3 regions of the Lysinibacillus sp. RS11 genome follow, and region 2 is predicted to be linked to each of the others. Evidence: riboswitches for the same ligand, from Rfam matches in the RefSeq annotation. Region 2 holds a riboswitch; each other region holds the start of a gene.
What was found. Region 2 has a riboswitch for S-adenosylmethionine ahead of metA (homoserine O-acetyltransferase MetA). Riboswitches for the same ligand answer to the same signal wherever they lie in the genome.
Positions count from the first base shown of each region.

Region 1: another riboswitch for S-adenosylmethionine. It lies ahead of AB9L17_RS20445 (Na+/H+ antiporter NhaC family protein); the one in region 2 lies ahead of metA (homoserine O-acetyltransferase MetA).
Region 3: another riboswitch for S-adenosylmethionine. It lies ahead of AB9L17_RS08395 (YezD family protein); the one in region 2 lies ahead of metA (homoserine O-acetyltransferase MetA).

Region 1 covers NZ_CP168124.1:3,951,387-3,959,019, forward strand. The annotation lists gene AB9L17_RS20425 (hypothetical protein) at 1-158, shown strand, start outside; gene AB9L17_RS20430 (DUF7309 domain-containing protein) at 402-1,868, opposite strand; gene AB9L17_RS20435 (hypothetical protein) at 2,344-2,622, shown strand; gene AB9L17_RS20440 (hypothetical protein) at 2,716-3,003, shown strand; SAM riboswitch class I at 3,568-3,675, shown strand; gene AB9L17_RS20445 (Na+/H+ antiporter NhaC family protein) at 3,783-5,063, shown strand; gene AB9L17_RS20450 (hypothetical protein) at 6,093-6,317, shown strand; gene AB9L17_RS20455 (ATP-binding cassette domain-containing protein) at 6,388-7,155, shown strand; gene AB9L17_RS20460 (hypothetical protein) at 7,133-7,633, shown strand, end outside.
Region 2 covers NZ_CP168124.1:2,506,215-2,513,847, reverse strand. The annotation lists gene AB9L17_RS12775 (amino acid permease) at 1-1,297, opposite strand, end outside; T-box leader at 1,378-1,629, opposite strand; gene AB9L17_RS12770 (hypothetical protein) at 1,897-2,181, shown strand; gene AB9L17_RS12765 (nucleotide excision repair endonuclease) at 2,334-2,705, opposite strand; SAM riboswitch class I at 2,909-3,019, shown strand; gene metA (homoserine O-acetyltransferase MetA) at 3,138-4,073, shown strand; gene AB9L17_RS12755 (endospore germination permease) at 4,166-6,262, opposite strand; gene AB9L17_RS12750 (hypothetical protein) at 6,294-6,527, opposite strand; gene AB9L17_RS12745 (Ger(x)C family spore germination protein) at 6,531-7,633, opposite strand, start outside.
Region 3 covers NZ_CP168124.1:1,691,574-1,699,206, reverse strand. The annotation lists gene AB9L17_RS08415 (formate--tetrahydrofolate ligase) at 1-1,167, opposite strand, end outside; gene AB9L17_RS08410 (cold-shock protein) at 1,380-1,580, shown strand; gene AB9L17_RS08405 (VOC family protein) at 1,656-2,441, opposite strand; gene AB9L17_RS08400 (flavin reductase family protein) at 2,668-3,156, shown strand; gene AB9L17_RS08395 (YezD family protein) at 3,440-3,595, opposite strand; SAM riboswitch class I at 3,665-3,760, opposite strand; gene AB9L17_RS08390 (phosphopantothenoylcysteine decarboxylase) at 4,096-4,770, opposite strand; gene AB9L17_RS08385 (LysR family transcriptional regulator) at 5,060-5,935, opposite strand; gene AB9L17_RS08380 (DMT family transporter) at 6,070-6,969, shown strand; gene AB9L17_RS08375 (general stress protein) at 7,204-7,536, opposite strand.

The DNA.
Region 1 (7,633 bases), 1.4 Mb from region 2:
AAGTTCCGAATACTAATTTTGAGTCTAATTCTTTAAATGAGGGTACTCCTATATATGAAAGAGAAAATGGAGATGAGTTTCCAAAATCTGTAGTGTATAAACGAGAGGGTAAATTTTATATTGCTACGCAAGTAGTAAACCTAAACCGTAGTGATTGAGCAACAACCTCTTTTTTAGAAATAAATTGTAAAAGTGGCTGACTTTTTTGAAGGTTAGCCTCTGAAATACTTGTACTACGTATTTCAGCGGTTACTACTTGAAGTGATGAAAAGCATTTTTTAATTTAAAACCATGGTTAAAGTAAGTTACGAAATATTTTTTTCACCCAAAAAAAGAAAATTCCACGGAAAAGTCTTCAACCTTTCCGTGGGATTTTGTGTGATTGGATATTCACTACTTCACTATTCTTCAATTAAACCCATTGGCATGGCTTTCATAAATTCTCTCACTTCTCGAATACCAGGAAGTTCACTTTCTACAAGCTCCACCCCGACAATTTTTGCTAATGGTTGAAGCATCGGTTTTACCTCTTTAGAGACAAATATTTTACTTGGTCTTACCTCTAAGCTTTGTAAATATGCCCATAAAATACTTTGTGCGATTGGTGGCGTTTTAGGCATCGGGAACATTTCGTGTCCGATAACCAAATTGCTTCCTCGTTCAACAAGCATACCAACAATCGGATAAACAGTGCGGTTCGTCAGTTCCGTTTCTACGCCAAAAGGCATGTAAAACACATCATATTCTAATTGTAACGCACTTTTAGGCTTTTTCTTATATTGTGCTTTTTCAAACATCGAAATTTCCTCGTAGCACTCATACGTTGGCTTCGGTATATTTATCTGCAAAATATAGATTTCTTGTAACTCACCATCCATTTGTACTTTAAACGTTGGATATTGATGTGCAGCTACCTGTGGATATTCCCAGCCATCCTTCCTAGCTTCTGTAATATTAATCATCCTACTTACAACATCAATTAATAACTCTACCTCTAGATAATTTGGTCTTTCAGGATGCGTTCCTTCTTGATAGCTACGGAATTGAATCCAGTTCTTCTTCCCTCTATACGACAGCCCACAATCTTTAATTAGCAGATAATCTGCTGGATCTAACTCTTCTCTATCAACGAAATTCACAGTTAAAGCGTTTAAACTATAGGAAAAATCACTCGATATATTTTTCTCAAAAAATATTTTCGCTAAGCTGTCATAGCCATTTTCTATATCAAAAATCATTAATCCAAACTCTTCACCACCAGCACCCATAACAGAAACAAGTACTTTGTAATCTATATCTGCAAAGTGAATGACAACGACTTCATCATCCCTTAAATATTGCCATGGCTTTTGTTTTTTCAGGTCATTAGTAAGCTCTAATAAAGTAAGATAATCTGGCTCCAGGTTTTCTAGTAAACTATTTGCCTCTTCATCCTCCCGTATCAGTTCATTAATTTCCTCCAAATTAATCTTGTCCAATTTGCCAGTATGAATATTGCCTGCTCCCGCAATACATATAGGCGTTTCCGTGTTCATCGGTAATTCCTCATTGCTCTCTAATCGAATCGTAAATGATTCACTATTATCAATTACATGAGCAATGGCTTCATCACCCGATTTTCGAAGCCATTCATCGACCAACTCTTCATCTGTATCAAAATCCGTATCATTTTTAGGTAAAAAACAAATCTTCTCTTTAGATACTCGTCCATCTTTTTTAACCATTTCAAAATTAAAATAGTCCGAACCATCCAAATCAAAACTTAGTAATATCATTTCATCTAGCATGGAAAAACTACTGTTCTTCGGTAACAATAACTTTCGATAAATCTCCGGTTTTTTCTTACTTTCAATATGCAACTGGATCATTGTTTTACCTCCTACCTCTACTTGTTATAGCTATTCTGATGAGTTCGGCATAACCTTCACTCATATACAAATGTATTCATCTCTTGCGCGATCTCTTTATTGATTTCAACTTTGTAGCTATTCCATATGCGAATCACTCTTTATTCACTTTACTGGCAATCTCTCCATTCTGCAACACTTCAAACTTCATCCCAACCAATTGCTACACATCTCAATATCTGTCGCATTAATTGTACAAAACACCCTAAGGTTGTGCTAGCAACAGCTACGTATTGTAATTACAAGGTTCACATTTTAGAAAGTCAAGATTAACTCTCCGACTTTTCTCAATTTTTGTTTAATTACTAACAAAAATTGATTTTTAAACTTTTACAGCCAATGATATGGTACTAATAGTAGGGAAATTTTATATTCACCAGTGTAGAAGTTATTAAAATACCTTTCCAAATTCACGGAAAAAGAGTAGGAGGAAAAGATGAACAAATCGTATAAAATGATCGTTGCTATTCTTTTGAGTATTTTCACTTTTACTTCAATTACATTTTTAGGAACTATTGCTATTGTGTTATCTAATGTAGAGTTTTTTAATTTTCAACCTACGTTTTTTGGTCAAGATATTGTTTATGTTCATATTCAGGATCGTGTATTTAAAGCTAATGTAACATGGACGGGTGTACTACTATTTGGTCTTTTAGGAGGTGTTATTCAACTTCTTATTAATAAATTTAGTAAATCAGATAACCACGCGTATTGATATTAAATAAATCCGCCAATCTTCATTCGTAATAAAACGCCAAAGTTTCATTAATACGACAAGCGCCATTACGAGGAGGATTAAATATCGACAATGACTACAAATAAGAAAAAGTTGAATGAATCCGGAGGTCAATGGAGTAATGGATTTTATGTAGCATTAGCATATGGAATGTTATTCGTTTCTTTAATGCTCGTAACAGGAAAAGAGCTTACAATTAATATTTTGACTATACCCGCTTTAGTATTATTTTTGGTTGTTAGCGTTACTGAATATTTTGTGACGAGAGACGAAAAAAAAGATATGCCTCAATGGATTATAGTGGGAGCATTTGTTATGGCTGTTCTTACTGCAATAGGTATGACGGTTATTTCAAACTAGGGAGTGAGAAGATGCTACATAATGGAATAAAATAGATCGGATTTTTAGCTATGCTAATGTTTGGAGGCATTTTTATTTTCAGATGGTTTCTTCGAGATGAATTATTATTAGATCAATTCATTGGTTTTTTGGTAGGTTCTATTCTTTTTATCGTGTCTTTTTTTGTTAAAAGAAACTAAATTAGTCTGGTCGTCTCTACGATTACTATTGAGCTTTATAAATATGTCTCTTTACAATAGATGATTACTATCTTTTGCTTCACATTTTCTATACCTTCAATTTCTGCAAATGCACCTACATCTTTGTAATTCTCCTGTTTTAACAATCTAATTCCCTATCGTCGTGATAGATGGTTCTAAGATTACACCAACATTTTTAACATCTTAATTTAGCACTTCATAAATCGCCCCTCTCTTTTTTACCGTGGTCGCCTTAAAGCGGATTTTCTTTCTTGAAAAAACGTTTTTATGTTCTATGAAATAGTATTTAATTAAAAACAGGTTGCAATTATAGATGTTTTATTATAGTATTTCATTATTGTGCAAAAAAATAATATATTTTTTCTTCTTATCAAGAGAGATGGAGGGACTGGCCCTATGAGATCTCGGCAGCGGAACTTTGTGATTAAGTTACTGTGCCAAATCCAGCAAGCAATGGCTTGATAGATAAGAGGAGTGTTTTATAAATATAAGACCTCTTCTTGTTATTTCAAGGAGAGGTCTTTTTTTAGAAAAAAATGGACAAGGATGTATCCATTTTTAATTTTTGGAGGTAGAACAATGAAGAAAGAGAATCCATGGGCGCTGATCCCATTTGTTGTTTTTTTAGTTTTATTTATTGGTTCAGGGATTATTACAGGTGATTTTTATGCCTTTCCTGTCATTGTAGCCATTTCCATTTCGGGCGCTGTGGCTCTGGCGATGAATCGAAAAGAATCGTTTTCGCGAAAGGTTGATATTTTCTGCAAAGGCGCAGGAAATTTAAATGTCATGCTGATGGTTGTTATTTTTCTCTTGGCTGGAGCCTTTTCAGCGGTAGCAAAAGGCATGGGGGCAGTGGATTCCACTGTTAACTTTGCTTTATCGGTCATTCCGCCAAACCTGCTTGTCGTAGGCTTGTTCATCATTGCCTGCTTTATCTCCCTGTCAATGGGTACATCGGTGGGAACGATTGTTGCACTGGCGCCGATCGGAGTTGGGATAAGCGAGCATATCGAACTTTCCATGGCTTTAGTAATGGCAGCGATTGTTGGCGGTTCGATGTTTGGCGATAATTTATCCATTATTTCAGATACAACAATTACTGCCGTTCGTTCACAAGGCGCACAAATGAAGGATAAATTTAAGGTGAATTTTTGGATTGTGTTGCCGGCAGCTATTGTAACGAGCATTATTTTAGGGGTTATCACAATGGGTGAAACCGCACAAGTGGAGCATTTAAGCTATAGTTGGATAAAAATTGTTCCCTATGTTTTAGTTATTATTTTAGCGTTAGCTGGAATGAATGTTTTCTTTGTTCTCGCATTTGGTATTGTTCTCGCCGGGGCTGTTGGCTTAGCGGATGGCAGCTATCATTTAATGAGCCTTATGCAAACGATTGGCGAAGGAATGGCAGGCATGTATGAAATGGCATTTCTTGCAATATTAATAGCTGGAATGGTGGAGGTTATTAAGTTTAACGGAGGAATTGACTTTCTACTTCACCTTGCGACACGAAGAATTAAATCGAAAAAGGGTGCTGAATTTGGGATTGCCAGCCTTGTGGGTCTAACTAATTTATCTACGGCCAATAATACGATTGCTATTTTAATTGCTGGTCCGCTTGCTAAAAATATTGCTGAACAGTATGATATTGAGCCGAGAAAGTCCGCAAGTATATTAGATATTTTCTCCTGTACGGTCCAAGGTCTTCTGCCATACGGAGCCCAATTCCTGGCAGCCGCAAGCGTAGCTGGAATATCGCCAGTGAGCATGCTACAATACTCTTTCTATCCGATCTTGATAGGAATTTGCGGAATCATCGCTATCCTTATTGGATACCCGGCACAAAAGAAAGCCTGATCTTTATCACTTTAAAGTGATGGGGGTTGCTTTTAAGAAATTTGAACTTAAATTCAAAAAATCCAATTGTTTTGAAAAAAAGATTAATCAAAACGATTGGATTTTTTTATGGGGTTATAGGTAGGGTATATATGATCATTCCTATTGAGCTTTTTAAATACGTACACGTGTAATTGTTCTAAAGTCATAGAAATATGTGGTCAGGTTATTCACTATTCTTTAAATAAATCCATTGACATGTTTTTCATAAATTCTCTCACTTCTCGGATGCAAGGAAGTTCACTTTCTACAAGCTCCACCCCGACATTTTTTGCTAGTGGTTGAAGTATCGGGCTTAACTCTTTAGAATCAAATATTTTACTTGGTCTTACCTCTAAGCAATAGCTTTCGATAAATTTCAGGTTTCTTCTTACTTTCAATATGCAACTGGATCATTGTTCAACCTCCCTCTTCTACTTGTTAAAGGATGCCGATGAATCTACAACTTAATCTGATTTCACCCCATGTGCAATAATCACTTACTTCATCTCTTCATTAAATTTCTACTTTGTAGCTATTCACAAAGTGAACCACTCTCTATTAACTCTACTAACAACCTGTCCATTCTGCAATACTTCAAAATCCATTCCCCACCTTTGTGCACTCCTGAATACTTGACGTGTTAATTGTGAAAAACATCCTAAGTTGTCTAGGAACAGCGCTTTATTGTAATTATAAAATTCACATTTTAGAAAGCGAAAAAGTTTTCTAACTTTTATCAATTTTTGTTCAATTATTCACAAAAGTTGATTTTGAAACTGAACTGCCCCGTAAAAGTTAAACATAAATCTAACTTTTACGGGGGTTTTTTATAGCAAAATAAGTGCTGAACAACGTATTCGAGCAGTTCAACGATATTCAGCTTTGAGTTTTCTTTTTTTTATCAATTTTCGTTCAATTTTCAACAAAAGTTGATTTTGAAACTTTTATAGCTAATGGTAAGTTATTTACATACCCGGGGAAAAGGTAATGTAGGAAGGAGGGATAGTAATGCAAAACATGTTTTTACCAGCATTCATTAATTTCTTTGTGCTACCATTTACAAACGGGATGGTGGTTTCAAAAACTGAACAACGTAATGCTTATTTTTGGATCATAGTTGCTATTGTTATTTTAGTACTAGCCGCTTTTTATGCTGCTTGTATCGTTTATGGCGCTAAGTTTACAGGCGAATTCGAATTTTTAGGATTTGCATTTAGAGTTCAATGCGGTTAAATATTTAAATAAATATTCAGAAGTAAAATAGTATTCTATTCTACTTCTACTCTTATAGAAGGTGACTTATATGATTGAAATTAATATAATACAAAAAAAATATCCTGATTTTTCTATAGAGGATGTTTCCCTTTCTGTATTTCCAGGGGAAATTACATTATTGTTAGGTCATAATGGCTCTGGTAAAACCACAATAATTCGTTCTTTATTGGGATTAGTTCATTTGGATTTAGGCAATATAAAATTAGATAATATTGAAATTAATTTTCAAAATTATAATAGTTATGAAAAATTCAAATCTGACATTAGGTTTATACCAGATGAAGATGTTTTATTTGATTATCTAACTCCAGTCGAATATTTCCAATTAGTTACAATCAGTAATGATATCGATTCGCCTGATTTTTTGGACTTTTTAATAAATGTATTTGATATTAGTAAATATACTAAACAATTGATAAGTACGTTATCTCATGGAAATAGAAAAAAAGTTCAAATTATAGGACAAATTTTATGTAAACCAAAGTATTTAATAATTGATGAGCCTACCAATGGATTAGATCCAGATATGATAATAATTTTGAAACAGATTATTTTAAAGTTAAGAGATCTAGGTACGGGAATTCTAATCTCTACACATGATTTGCGATTCGCTGAAAATTTGATGAATAATGTGACTATTATAAGAAACGGGAAAATTATTCTTCAGGATAAAAGTGATAATTTATTGAAAGAATATAGAACTTGTAATTTAGAAGATATTTATAAAAAAATCAATAATGATTATTATAATTTTATTGAGGAGCTTATAGAGAATGAAATGGTTAAGCATAGCTAGGAAACTCGATGGGAAACAGCTTAGGGAAAATTTAATTTCTACTTTTATCCGTAATAAAATGATTGGGTTATTAGTGCTATTAAGCGTAATTTCTATCTATGCTCTATATATTTTATTAACTATAAAAGGCGCTAATCCTTCTAATCAATCTATTAATGATGTACTTTATAGAGCTGGAATTATGAGTATAGGCACTTTTAGTTTTATTTCAATTATATTTGTATTTTTTACCAGAAACAAACTTCTTACCTCTAGATATAAACATTTTTTTAGTTCTTTGTCTATGCCCTCATTGGAAATAATTTTAGCTAATTATTATTATGTTTTTATTTTTTCATTGCTTTTTTATTGTTTCGTTATGATACCTGTATTTTTAGTTATTATTTTCTTTTATGAAATAACTTTCTTTATAATGTTTTGTATGTTTTTAATGTGGTTATCATTACCTCTTTTGTTTCTTCTCATTTTAAATGTGTGG
Region 2 (7,633 bases):
TTAGAGCAACACGCATATCTGGAATAAACGCCATTAACACAATAACCATTAATAAGAATGCAATGGCAATATACGTAGAAAGTGGATAAAGCGGAATTTTGAATTTCAGTTCGGCTACTTCCTCTTTCGTTTTTGACTTTCTAAATTTTAATTGTGCTAATAAAATAATCATCCAGCTTGTAATGACTGCAACAGTCGCAACAGCAGAAATATAGATGAACACTTTTTCAGGGACTACATAGTTTAAGACAACCGCAATTAATAACACCGCTGAAGAAAATAAAATCCCTCTGCGCGGACTACCATTTTTGCTTACTGTTTTAAAATATTTTGGAGCATTTTTTTGTACCGATAAGTTGTGTAGCATACGTCCTGAACCGTATAAACCACTATTAAACGCAGACATTGCTGCTGTAATTACAACAAAGTTAATAATGTGAGCCGCAGCAGGGATGCCGACGTAATCGAAAATTTGAACGAACGGGCTACCTTCTGAACCAACTTCGTTCCAAGGATAAATAACCATCATAACGCCTAATGCACCAATGTAGAAAATTAAAATACGCCAAACGATGTTGTTAATAGCTGAAGGAATTGACTTGCTAGGGTTTTTTGCTTCTCCTGCAGAAATACCAACTAATTCAACCCCACCGAATGAGAACATAACTAATACTAGTGACATTAAAATACCATGGAAACCGTTTGGCATGAAGCCACCGTGTGCCCATAAATTATCGAAGCCAATTGCTTCACCGTGGTTGCCCACACCGAAGAAAATAATGGCTAATCCTAGAACGATCATACCGATAATCGCAACAACTTTAATCATCGCAAACCAGAATTCGAATTCTCCGTAAGCTTTTACATTTGCTAAGTTTACAAGCGTCATAATAATAAGTACTACAAGGGCAGATACCCATTGTGGAATATCAGGGAACCAGTAGTTAATGTATACACCGACTACTGTTAATTCTGCCATGCCAACGACAATCCACATGAACCAATACGTCCAACCAGATAAGAACCCAGCAAAGCGTCCTAAATATTTATTCGCGTACGTACTGAACGAGCCTGATACAGGTTCCTCTACTGCCATTTCGCCTAATGCACGCATAATTGTGAAAATAACTAATCCGCCAATTAAATAAGCAAGTAAAATAGATGGCCCAGCCATTTGAATCGTTGAACTAGAACCATAAAATAAACCGACCCCAATGGATCCGCCAAGTGCAATTAATTGCATGTGACGAGTACTTAATCCGCGCTTTAGCTGTGAATCTTGATGATTGTCTTTCATAATGTCTTACTCCTCATACGTTTAGATTTTCAAATACTTTGCTCAAAAAAGGAATAAAAAAAACGCCCTTTTGGATTTACCAAAAGGACGATTCAACTCGTGTTACCACCTTTAATTTATAAGCAATTCACATTACTTACCTTAAGAAGTACGGTCATTTGACGATACTCTCGCACATGATTACGGGTGCTTGCCGGCGTAGCCTACTTAGAATGATCCTTTCGGTACACAGCTCCAAGATGAATTCTCAATCGTTTTACATGCACCTCTCATCAACTGGTAACTTTCTGTTCGTAAAAATAATTGATACTATTTCTTTTCATAGCCTTTGTTCTATACAAATATTTTTGAATTGTTTTTCATTTTACAGAAAAAAATTATTTTGTCAATATATTTTTTTGGATTTCTTCATAACCCGCTTAAATTTTACTATATAGATACAACTCAAATGATCAATCTTTTTTATAAAACTACCTCATTTGTAAAGACGTATGTTTTGTATATAAGTCGGAACAGCAATCAACCATACGTTATGGTATGAGCCTGAAATATAATAAATAAGTATAATTATGGATGTTATAAGAAGGCGGGGATACATAGTGAAAAAAATCATCATTTTATTCATGTTGACCTTAACTATTTTAGGAGCATGTAATACTTCCGCATTTAGTATTAGTGAAATTGCTGTTGTTCCAGAAGTGCGAAAGAAAATAATTTCCGATGATAAGCTCCAATTAATCAGTGATGGAAAAGATACTTTTTACATTGATTTTTATTCGAAAGGAATGGCACATGCTGATTTGGAGGTAGAGGGAGACACATTAAAAATAAAATTCGAAGAAATGAATCCATCCGATGATGTTGCTGAACAACAATGTTTATAAAATTACAAAAGACCCTAAAACAGGAAATTAACGTGGTGTACATAAACGGTAAGTCCACACATTTTAATCATGTAATAACAGGTTTATAGGAAGAATACACCTAAAGAAAAACCGAAACCCCTTAAAGGAGATTTCGGTTTTTTTGCTAAAGATTAATAAAATACTTTATCGACATTGTATTTAGCACGGAATGAATTAATCGCGTATGTCTCGTAAATTTCACGTTCCATTGGATCTTCCACTTCGTACACTTCAATTTTGAAAATTTCATTACGATGATTTTTCATCGGTGACACATTGTCCTCAAAATGCTTTTTAATACGTTGACGAATTTTACGTGCTTTACCTACAAATAATAGCTCGTTTTCTTCGTTGTAGAATAAGAAAATGCCACCTTTTTCACGTGTGATTTTATGGAAATCAATAAAACCATGGTACGGTGTGATTGGTACATCACCTGGCTTTAAATCTTGTTCGCGTTGGCGAATCACTAAATCTGGTTTTGGAAATTCAATTTTAATCAAACTTTTCACGTTCCTCTCTATTACTAAAGATATATGGTAACATAATTACGGCTTGTTTACCATAATATTTCATAGCGTCAACATGATTTACATCAAGATTAGTGTTCATCAATTTAGAGAAGAACATGCATGCTAATAACAAAATATTCTATGTATTATTGATATTCTTAATTGTTCATGTTACAATTCTTTTTAATTAAATAATCTTATCAAGAGAAGCTGAGGGATTTGGCCCGATGACGCTTCAGCAACCTCTAACAAATGTTAGAAAGGTGCTAATTCCAGCAAAGGATTTGTCCTTTGAGAGATAAGAGTGAACGTGGTTAAAATCCCTCTCATTCTATCTCAAATGGAATGAGGGGGATTTTTTTAATTTAGATCGACTAATAAAATTTTTTATATGTAGAGAAATTCAAGAGAGGGGAATGCAAGATGCCAATTAATATTCCAAAAAATTTACCAGCTGGAGAACATTTACGTGAGGAAAAAATCTTCGTCATGGAAGAGGATAGAGCGAAAACTCAACAAATCCGTCCGTTAAATATATTAATTTTAAATTTGATGCCAGAAAAAGAAAAAACGGAGCTACAATTACTGCGATTACTCGGTAATACACCGCTACAAGTTAATATTACATTTTTAAACACAGCCACACATGAATCGAAAAATGTGAGCAAATCACATTTACAGCTATTTTACACGACCTTTCATCAAATTCGCCATCGTCGCTATGATGGCATGATTATTACGGGTGCGCCAGTTGAAAAAATGGCTTTTGAGGACGTGAACTATTGGCAGGAAATTGCAGAAATTATGGATTGGTCCAAGGAAAACGTGACATCGGTCCTTCATATATGTTGGGGTGCACAAGCAGCGTTATACCATCATTACGGTATCGGCAAAATTGAGCTTCCCGCTAAATGTTCAGGAGTTTATTCCCATGTCATTACGGATTTAACAGTGGACTTAGTACGTGGCTTCAGTGATTTATTTACGGCTCCACATTCACGATATACTTCTGTTTCTATTGACGAAGTACGCAACCATCCTGATTTACGATTACTATCTTACTCAGAAGATGCTGGTGTCTTTATTGTGCAATCAAAGGATAATAAAAACATTATGATTACAGGACATCTTGAATATGATGCGACTACATTAGCAGATGAATATAGTCGTGATGTCGCAAAAGGATTGGATATTGAGGTTCCAGTGAATTACTTCCCAAGTGATGATCCATTAAATGAACCGATTAATACGTGGCGTGCTCATACTCATTTATTATTTTCAAACTGGTTGAACTATTACGTTTACCAAGAAACACCATATGAATGGGATTTCGTTGATGAACTTGAATATCATATTTAGTTCATGGGTTCTGTAAACTCTCGATGGCAAATGTAAAGTAAAAAGATGACCTTGATCATTTCATGGTCATCTTTTTTTATTCTAATATGTTGTTAATTTTCTGACGGATTTTCATTGATTGAATCATTTAGACTGTTTGTATTACTTTTGTTCTTTGCAGTATTTTGGCTGTTACTATTACTAGCATTAGTAGAAGCATTTTGGCTGTTGCTATTGCTAGCGTTATTAGAAACATTACCGCAATTGCAATTACTTCCATTCTGTACAGCATTTTGGCTGTTGCTATTACTTGCGTTATTAGAAGCATTTTGGCTGTTGCTATTGCTTGTGTTATTAGAAGCATTACCGCAATTGCAATTACTTCCATTCTGTACAGCATTTTGGTTGTTGCTATTGCTTGCGTTATTAGAAGCATTTTGGCTGTTGCTATTGCTTGCGTTAGTAGAAGTATTTTGGCTGTTGTTATTACTTGCATTAGTAGTCGCATTTTGACTGTTACTATTACTAGCATTATTAGAAGCATTTTGGCTGTTGTAATTACTAGCATTAGTAGTAGAATTTTGGCTGTTCTTATTACTAGCATTAGTAGTGGCATTTTGATTGTTATGATTACTCGCATTAGCAGTAGAATTTAGACTATTGTTATCACTTGCATTATTAGAAGCATTACCGCAATTGCAATTACTTCCATTCTGTACAGCATTTTGGCTGTTGCTATTGCTTGCGTTATTAGAAGCATTTTGGCTGTTGCTATTGTTTGCATTAGTAGAAGCATTTTGGCTGTTGTTATTGTTTGCATTAGTAGAAGCATTTTGGCTGTTGTTATTGTTTGCATTAGTAGAAGCATTTTGGCTGTTGCTATTGCTTGCGTTATTAGAAGCATTTTGGCTGTTGCTATTGCTTGCATTAGTAGAAGTATTTTGGCTGTTGCTATTGCTAGCATTATTAGAAGCATTACCGCAATTGCAATTACTTCCATTCTGTACAGCATTTTGGCAGTTGTTATTACTAGCGTTATTAGAAGTATTACCGTTATTACTACCACTTGCATTCTGTGGACAACAATTACAGTTTGTAACATTTTCATTCCCTTGACTACCATTAATATTGCGAATTTTCGCGGCGATTAGTAGAATAATCGGTAACAAAATTGCAATAGTACCAGAAAACAAAGGAAAAATTTCTTTATTATAAATATTTGAATGAACGATATTAGGATGAATAATTTGCGAAAGGCCAATAATAGTCATTCCGATTGGCACAATGAGCGGACGATGATCTTTGATTTCACATATTTGCGCTATGCCGATAACGGAGGCATAAAAATACATAAACGTTTTAATAAAAATAGATAAGATCCACATGGCTGCCATAATCACTTCAACACGCTGTAAAAAATTCCCAATTGAAACTCTTTGCGCTAATGCATAGCTAGGAAATGTCCGATTAGAGGTAAGTTCTGGACCTAGGACAAGGATACATAGTGTGACGATGATAATTAAAACAATGCCTCCAATAGCTGTGCCAATATAAAATCCTTTTTGTGCTGATTTATGAACATTGACAGCGGAAGGGAACAGTATTAATAGCACGACAAGGGGGAATGAACAAATACTCATAAATCGAATAACACTTATAAATAATGATTTTTTTGAAGTTTCCAAAATGGGCTGTACATTTTCAAAATTGATTAATGGTGATATACAAACTACAAAAATTATAAAAACCAAGATAAACACCGGAAAAAGTATTTCTGCTAAACGCGCAAAGACTTCGATTCCTTGGTATGCAGCATAAATGATGATAATGCCAAATAGCAATGAAAAAGCCATAGAAGGCGTCTCTGGCATCACTTCTGTAGACATAAAAGTCCCAATAAAATATAATAATTCGCCTGCAGCAAAAAAGCTAAGAAGGATAAAGCCAATTGCGGTCAGTTTTCCAAAAAAACGACCTAGTATTTTTTCATTCGCCTCTGTAAATGTAAGTGTGGGAGTCTGATTTCCTAAAGTAACAAGTAGCTTCACTAAGAGAAAACTTAAACCGACACCGATGATTGTTGCGATCCATGCATCTTGCTTTGCTGCACTTGTTACACTTGAAGGGATAATTAATATGGCTGTACCAACTGTAAAAAGAAGGGTAATGATTGTAAATTGTCTTGAACTAATGATTTCTTTTTCCATCATGAACTACCCCTTCTTTTTAAAGTTACTTCATTTATTTTGATAGTGAAACGATGAACTCTCTAATTGGAGTAAAGATAAAGGTAATCAAGTCTGTTGGGCTTGGAATTTTGAGATTTAAAGCAACGCCAATATTTAATGCAGTACCGATGAATAAAAAAATCGAAAAAATAACAAGCGTTTTCGTTTCGTTATTTTTTTGAAGTTTAGGAATAAAAGCAAAGGCAATAACAATTGAAATAATGAGTATGAGAATTGTTATTAACATAGCTTATTCCTTCTTTTTTTTGTTCAATATTGAATTTTGCATTGTTCCTAGTCCTTTTGTTTTGACATGTACTTCAACGTTAACCGCTAGATCTTGGAACATGGTTGGCCAATCATTTTTGATTTTTTTCCATTTTTTTGGGTCTGTACGATGTAATTCCTCACCAAATCCCAAAATATCGGATCGATAAGTTTGCTGAATTGTACTGATGGATTTTTCGATTTGTTTTTTGATAAGTTCTTCAGTTTTTTTATTTACGTAATCAATGGATTTTTGGGAAGTAAGGTTAATAGTACATTCAACTTCTCCGACATTTTGCTCAACATCTATATGAACATTAATTTTTGGCGTACCTTTTTCAAACTTTCCCTTTATTTTTGTCTTGGATTTTGTAATTTCTGTTGCTAATGTACCTCCCTTAGGACAAGCAATAATTTCAATCGTACTTTTTATTTTGTCACTTAAAAAACTTACGCTTTTACTTTCTTCTTCTGTTAAAAGCCCAATGTATTTATCTTTTTTGAATACTGCTAATCCGGCATACTTTAATACCACTGGCGTTTTTACTTTATCAACATTGGTTGCACCCATTCCTAATGTCGCATCTCCTTTTATTTCAATGGCAGAAAGGATTGGACTTGTTTCAGAACTACTTAAAGTACTTACTAATTCATCAATATTAATGGCAATCGTTGAACCCCAAGCTTTTTCAGATGTATTAAGTGAATTGATCAATTTATTTGCAGGCACTTTTTCAATAGGTGTTAATATATTTAAGACTTCTTTTGCAGTTGTCTCGTGAGCGATAATAACATTGAAATCATTTCTGAATTCATGATCTCTAGAGATTAAATCTAATGCCTCACTAATGCCTTCTTTCGCTAATTCTTCTCCAAGAATAACTACTTGTGTATGGGCGAAATAAATCTTCCTAGTCGATAATGTTGTCATTTTTCGAATAGCTTCGAAGATCGTTTTGCCCTTTGCGTAATTGGTAATAACAGGTGATCGACCGCTAGTAGGGGCTTTTGATGAAATTTCACCAGGAACCACAATTTGAACAGTGACTTCAAATTCATCGTCTACTTTATCTATTCCTAGTGCAG
Region 3 (7,633 bases), 810 kb from region 2:
TGTATCTGTAATAAAGCGATTTAACGCGATAATTGGTTCAACCCCAAATGTACGAACTGTTTCAACGTGCTTCTCTAGGTTTTCAATTCCTTGTAAAAGTGCATCTACATTTTCGCCAACTAGTGCTGTTTTCGCTACACCGCCATGCATTTTTAACGCACGAATTGTTGCGACGATCACAACTGCACTAGGTTTAAAGCCTGCTTTGCGAGCTTTAATGTTCATAAATTTTTCAGCACCTAAATCTGAACCAAAGCCCGCTTCTGTCACAACGATATCCGCTAGCTTACGAGCCGTTTGTGTCGCCATTATGGAGTTACAGCCGTGTGCGATATTGGCAAATGGTCCACCGTGAATAATAGCAGGCGTCCCTTCAAGTGTTTGTACTAAATTTGGTTTAAAGGCATCTTTTAATAATAATGTTAATGCCCCTTCTACTTGAAGATCACGTACGAATACAGGCTCACGATCAAATGTATAACCGAACACAATGTTTGCTATACGTTCACGTAAATCATCCATGCTTGTCGCTAAACAAAAGACTGCCATTATTTCTGATGCAACGGTAATGTCAAAGCCGTCCTCGCGTGGCATCCCTTGCACAGGACCACCGAGACCTACAACTACTTTACGAAGAGCACGATCATTTAAATCCATTACACGCTTCCAAATGATACGACGAGGGTCAATGTTTAAAGCATTTCCTTGGTGGATATGATTATCAATAAAGGCTGATAATGCATTATTCGCCGTCGTAATTGCATGAAGATCTCCAGTGAAATGCAAATTAATATCTTCCATTGGTACAACTTGTGCATATCCACCACCAGTTGCGCCACCTTTTACACCCATTACAGGACCGAGTGACGGCTCACGTAAAGCTACAACAACATTTTTATTACATTGATGAAGTGCATCAGCAAGTCCGACAGTTACAGTTGATTTCCCTTCACCTGCTGGAGTTGGGCTAATGGCTGTTACTAAAACAACCTTCGCATCATCACCACGTGCTGTTATTTTTGAAGGATCAATTTTCGCTTTGTAGCGACCATACTGTTCAAGTGCATCCTCTGAAATACCTGCTGCTTTTGCAATTTCAGTAATAGGCTTCATAACCGCCTGACTAGCAATTTCTAAATCTGTTAACGGTTGATTTTTCGTTGTCATATGGCATACCTACTTTCTATGTTGTTAAATTCCATTATAGACTTTATTGTACAAGAAATCATAATTAGTTATACAAGCATTTCGACAATCAATTGACAACTTTGCTCAATTCATGTATGTTCTAAGTGAAAATGCATTTTTTCACATTTTCTCAATTATATCACGACTTGATTGATGGGTTTTACATTCAAGCGCAATGGAGGCGAATGCTTATGCAGCAAGGAATCGTAAAGTGGTTCAACAATGAAAAAGGTTATGGCTTTATTGAATGTGATGATGGAGAAGATGTATTTGTACATTTTACGGGGATCCAAGAGGAAGGCTTCCGTACACTTGATGAAGGTCAAAAGGTAACATTTGATGTAGTGGAAGGAAATCGTGGACCACAGGCGTCAAATGTTGTGAAATTATAAGCGTAAAGGAGCTGTTCGATTGTTGAACAGCTCCTTTTTTAATGTTGGATGTTTTGTTATCTATTGACTTCTACTTCAACGATTAATCCAATAAAAAGCTCCTGGAAATACTAATGTTTCTTTCATTTTATGAGGATCTTGAAGCGTCACCCCAAATGGTCCCTCACTTAAATGACCAAGTGTCATCGCTGTTGCAGCATCTTTTTCATAAAAATCTAAACGAATATTCGGAAAGCGCAAGGACATATACTGTGAATGTTGCTCAGGCTCTGGTAATTGCAATACCTCCTGCCATAATTTCACGGTAGCTCGCACATCCTTTACATAAAATTGCACCGATTCCATTGTGATCGATTGTTTTGGATGGATTGCTCCACTTGCCTGTAATTGTGCAAAACGGTCCTCATCATCAGCAGCCCACTCGATTAAAAAAGGAAAATCAATTGCCTGCCCTGACTTCCCAAAATGCAATAGCTTCCATTCTACGACGGAGCCATCTGGTCTTGTTCGACTGCAAGCATCAGGACCATACACCTCAAAACCAAGTGCACGCAAACGTTGTCCCTCTTCTTCAATATTTTTTGTACGTAATGCAATTCGTGAAAATCCATAATGCTCCTGCGCCCGCTTAAACGTATAGTGTAGGGAATAAGGCAATTTCGCTGCATTTTCAAATAAATGACGATCATAAATTGCTATTTGCTCAATATAGTTTAATCCAAAGTAGCTTAGCGCATTATATGTCCCCCACATTGTGTGTTGACCGCCGTTAACTGTATGGATATTACGTTTGTTTAAAAAAACCTTTGCATTGTCTGGTGATGGAACTTGATGAACTAGATGGTCAAAATATAAAGTCATGACTACCCCCCTTTTTTCTCCCACTATTATATACTTTACCTGTTAGTTTTGTTGGTTTAAAATAAAATTAAGAATATTCAATTTGTTAAGAAGTTGCTATATTTTATGCTAACTATTTCAAGATGCTCAGTAAGGAAATTACTATTTGCTGAGCATCAAAGAAAAAAGTTTTTCATTTTAGGTAAATCGATGTTATATTCACATAAAATAACAAGAGGTGATTAGAATGACAGACAAAGTAGCTGCTTTTAAACTAGCATTGGGTAATTATCCAACAGGCGTTACGGTTGTCACAGCTTGTAATGACGCTGATGAACCTATTGGCTTAACTGTCAATTCCTTTGCGTCAGTTTCCATAGATCCACTGCTTATTTTATGGTCGCTCGACAAAAAATCACAGCTTCATCCATATTTTACAGCAGCTGAAAAGTTCGCTGTGAATATTTTAGCGAGCAATCAAGAACATTTATGTACACTATTCTCAAGTAAAATCCCAGATCGTTTTGCTCAGGCACAGTGGTCAACTTCCGTTCACGGTCTACCGATTTTACACGATACTGTGGCCACTTTACAATGCACAACCTTTCGACAAATCGATGCAGGAGACCATACGATATTTATTGGCCAGGTCCTAGCAATTGATCATGCACAAAAGGAGCCCCTACTCTATCATCGTAGACATATTGGGGAAATCCCTAAAAGTTTTTATAGCTAAGATACTATCTTCATAAGCAATTAGAATTGACTACATCCGAAAACAGGCTGGTTCATCGTGATCCATCCTGTTTTTTGTAAGAAGATTGAGCCATATTCTGAAACGCTATTAACGTCAATGTCTTAAAAGAAGATTGTTCAATTTTAACGGAAATCCAGCACAGCAGAACCTCTAAATCCAGCACCTTTGGCTAACTTCTAAAAAAAAGCCACAAATAAGCAAAGAAAATAATCCCTGCTTTCTTTGTGACTTTCAAATATCTAGCCAACTATCATCCTATTATTTACTTTTTCTGTGGAAATCTCTGCTTTTCGAGTCTGTTAATCTGAACAATGACACCGTCTTGAATCGTAATGTTCACTTCTCCATATTCTAAATTCTGAATGGCCTTTGCAATTGCCTCTAGCTTTTTGTCATCGATCTTTGCCTGTTGAGTCATCCGATACACCCCTTCTTTTTACATACTTTTTGTACATAAGAGGCCAACGCATCAAATTGATTTATAGCCCCCTTATCTCTCAGATAGCCCTGTTGGATTTGGCACCTACACTATTGGTTGCCGAGGCTTCATAGGGCCAAGTCCCTCCACCTCTCTTGATAAGAGTATTATGTTTCTTGGGAATAATTCTATAATTCAGAAAAACTATTGTCAACATAAACATTACAAATCCTAGTTGAATACTTTGTAATTAAGTAAAAAGGATTACGTAAAGTTCGAATATTTTAGTGAAGACGTTTATTTTCCTTGAAGCTAAACATACACAAGTTATTTTATTCGGTATTAAAAGGCAGTATTACTCCCACCATTCACTTATTACAGAATGAAATGCATTTTCACAAACCTAACGCATACAACTACTTTTTAAATATTCACTAAATAGTAATTTAAACAAAACAAAAAAACTGTGCAGATCACTTTTTCTCTACACAGTTTTCACTTTACGTATTTTGTAAAAAATCTATTAATGCTTTCGCTGTTTGTTGCTTGCCCATTACCTTTGTTGGTTCGCCTTTAGCCGGTACAATCCAATGTGGCTCATCTCCACCATATAATGACTGCGAGCTATTTGCTACCATAAACTGAGCGTTAGCCGATTCCATCCGTAGACGTGCGCGGGATAGTAAAAATTCCTCATCATCTGTTGCCTCGAGCTTAAAGCCCACTAAAGTAACATTCGGTTGCCACTCTTTTATCTGACCTAATACTTTAGGTGCCTTTTTAAAGTGAATGATAGGTGGCTCGTCAGATGGCATTTTACCTGCTTCCTCCATTAAATTTCCGGATTGGTCATATACTTTGTCAATGAGCCAATCTGAACCAGCTGCCGCCATAATAACGATATCCACCTGTTCTTGTTGAACAGCGTGTCGAACTTTCTCGCCTAAATCCTCTATACCTTCAAATCGAATGGTACGCATTTTATCTTTGTTTGTCGGAAGTTGTGCGAAATAACCATGCAAATATAAGACGTTAGCTCCAGCCGCTAGTGCCGCCTCAGCTAAATAACAGCCCATCGAGCCTTTTGATAAATTCGTATGCCCTCGCACACGATCCCATTTTTCAAGCGTTCCCCCACTTGTAATGAGTACGGTCTTACCTCGTAATGTCCCCATACACTCACCTTTTTCTAATCAATTTCGCCTGGCATAATTGCCGCTGACGCTTCGCTTTCTCGCAGAAAACATGTGTAGCTGACGCTCTGCTTCCGCTACAAAAAACATCTGTTGAATGAAGATAAATATACAAATACTATTTTAACGTAATGCTATGTTAAGCTTCAATGTTGTTTTTATAGGGCATATTGCTCTTCTCTATAAGTTAGCTCAAAATTTTTGGATCATCACCATAACATGTAGTTGATTTCCGTTCCGACTGGGTACAACTTTCGGTGATGAGCTAAAATTATTCCATATTTTGTTCTTTCAACCAGGTTTTTAATATTTCCGCAAATTTTTTAGTCACTGGTGATGCCTGGTGTTTCATCGCTATTCCAATTGTACGATAGCCACCTTGTTTTAAAGGTATAGCTTTTATCGTAGTAGGCAAGTTATTCGTAACTAATTTCGGTAAAATACTAATGCCAAGCTGGTGAGATATCATCGAAATTATCCCTACCTCTTCTGATAGTTCAAAACGAATATTTGGCTTTACGTGATATTGCTCTAAAAGTACTTTTACATCATTTGTCCCTTTATAAGAAGTCATGATAAATGGCATGTCTTCTAGTTCCACTATATCAATTTCTGTTTTATCATAAAGTAGACTTTTATCGGAGACAATACACAACAATGGATCCTGCTGGAGTTCGATATATTGAAATTGCCCAGACTTTTGACCATTTAAAAATCCAGCATCAACCTCCCCACTCAGAAGCCATTGTTCAATTTCATAATAGTCTCCCTCTCGCAATTCGACTTGTATGCCAGGAAATTGATTGTCCATAATACGAACAATTTCAGGCATCCAGTTTGAGGAAATACTTGAAATAACGCCAATTCGCACTTTTCCACGAGTAACACCAAGTATGTGTGCAGCTTCCTGTTGTAGTAATTCCTCTGCATCAAGGACATGTCTCATTGCTCTTAACATTGTATCCCCTTCGCTCGTTAACGTGACACCCGCGCGGCTTCTATGAATGAGTGCAAAGCCGAACTCCTTTTCTAAACTCGAAACAGCATGGCTTACAGCGGATTGAGTTAAACCTAAAGCATCTGCTGCTTTTGTAAAGCTTGCTACCTCAGCCACTTTATTCAAAATCTCATATTTCACTAAACTCATTGTCTGTCCCTCTATATACATGAATTTTTTTAATACTAATCATTATAAACATTCGTTTTACTAATCACAATACAAGATATATAGTAATTTTTAGAATGAAAACTGTTTTAGTACACAGATTGTAGGTGAGCACAATGGGGATTCAGGGGAAAGCAAATTTATTGATGGTTATTGTGACAATGTTTTGGGGATTATCTTATACCTTTATGGTAATGGGACTTGAAACAATGGCAGTTTATAATGTGGTGGCATTGCGTTGTATCATCGCATTTTTGGCAGCAGGTATTATCTTTTATAAACGAATAATTAAGGTCGATGCAAAAACATTAAAGTATGCAGCTATTCAAGGGTTTCTGTTATTTATTGTGTTCGCTCTTAGCTTAATCGGACTAGAAACAACTTCTGTATCCAATGCTGGATTTATTTTAAGTTTAACAGTTGTCTTAGTACCTATTTTCAGCAGTTTTATTGAAAAAAAATTACCTTCAAAAGCAGTTAGCTTTGCGATCGTTTGCACAATGATTGGCATTACAATTTTAACTACTCATGGCTCAGTTTCCTTTCAAAAAGGGGATATTGTAGTAGCCATCGCAGCACTGTGTTATTCAATTTACTTATTATTAAATAGTTCATTTACAAAAAACGTTGAATCAATCTCCTATGGCATTTACCAGCTCGGTTTTGCTGGACTTTATGCACTTATCTTAACATTCATTTTTGAAACACCAACACTTCCAAGTACCACGACTGCATGGATTGCCATTATCGGGCTAGGTGTCATTTGTAGTGCATTTTGCTTCGTAGGGCAAACTGTTGCACAACAGTATACTTCTGCTACACATACAGGACTTATTTTTTCTTTAGAGCCGATTTTTGCAGCGATGTTTGCTATGATGTTTATCGGCGAAGGAATAACGATAAAATTATTAATTGGTGGTAGCTTTATTCTAATCGGTAACCTTGTTGCACAATTAGAGCATCTTCATGTTTTACGCTTTATTAAAAAACAAGAACATGAGAAAGCTATACATTAATATTGAATTGAATCCACACAATACAAAAAACAGAGTGATGCTGTACATTCACTCTGTTTTTTGTATTTATAGATATCTTCAAATTTGTTCAGCCTCATTCATACATACGCTCCTCGTAATATTCAGGAGTTTCTACATTATCAAAAGTAGATTCTGGTACAGTTCGACGAGGACTAAGCGAATCATGATGATAATGATTATCTTTCGAAATAGTTGATGTCATCATAGACTCAGTTAAGTCCCACACTCAGTTAATAATACAATAGCACCTAGTTCTACGAGTTGAGCATAGTATGCTGTTTGTCCCTCAGTAAGATCAAATCTCTTTAATCCTTCTGTTACAGCTGATTCACCAGTAAACCATGATTTAAATTGATCCACCCAATTCCCTACCTCATGTGTTTTAACGTCAGTATCCCATTTTACATCCTCTAATTTGCATGGATCCTTGGCAATAATGTGAATGTCCTCTATTTGAAATGCTTTTAATCGCATACTTTCTAAAATATGAAGCATTTCTTCCCTTGAATGGGCCACTTCAATTTGTGAGTTTTGTTCATTCATCATGTTCAATTCCTCCTAATTTATATGGCTTACTAGGTATTTACCCTATTTTTCAAGAAAAAAACATTTTGCTACCTATTCACGTCTTGTTACAATGGTT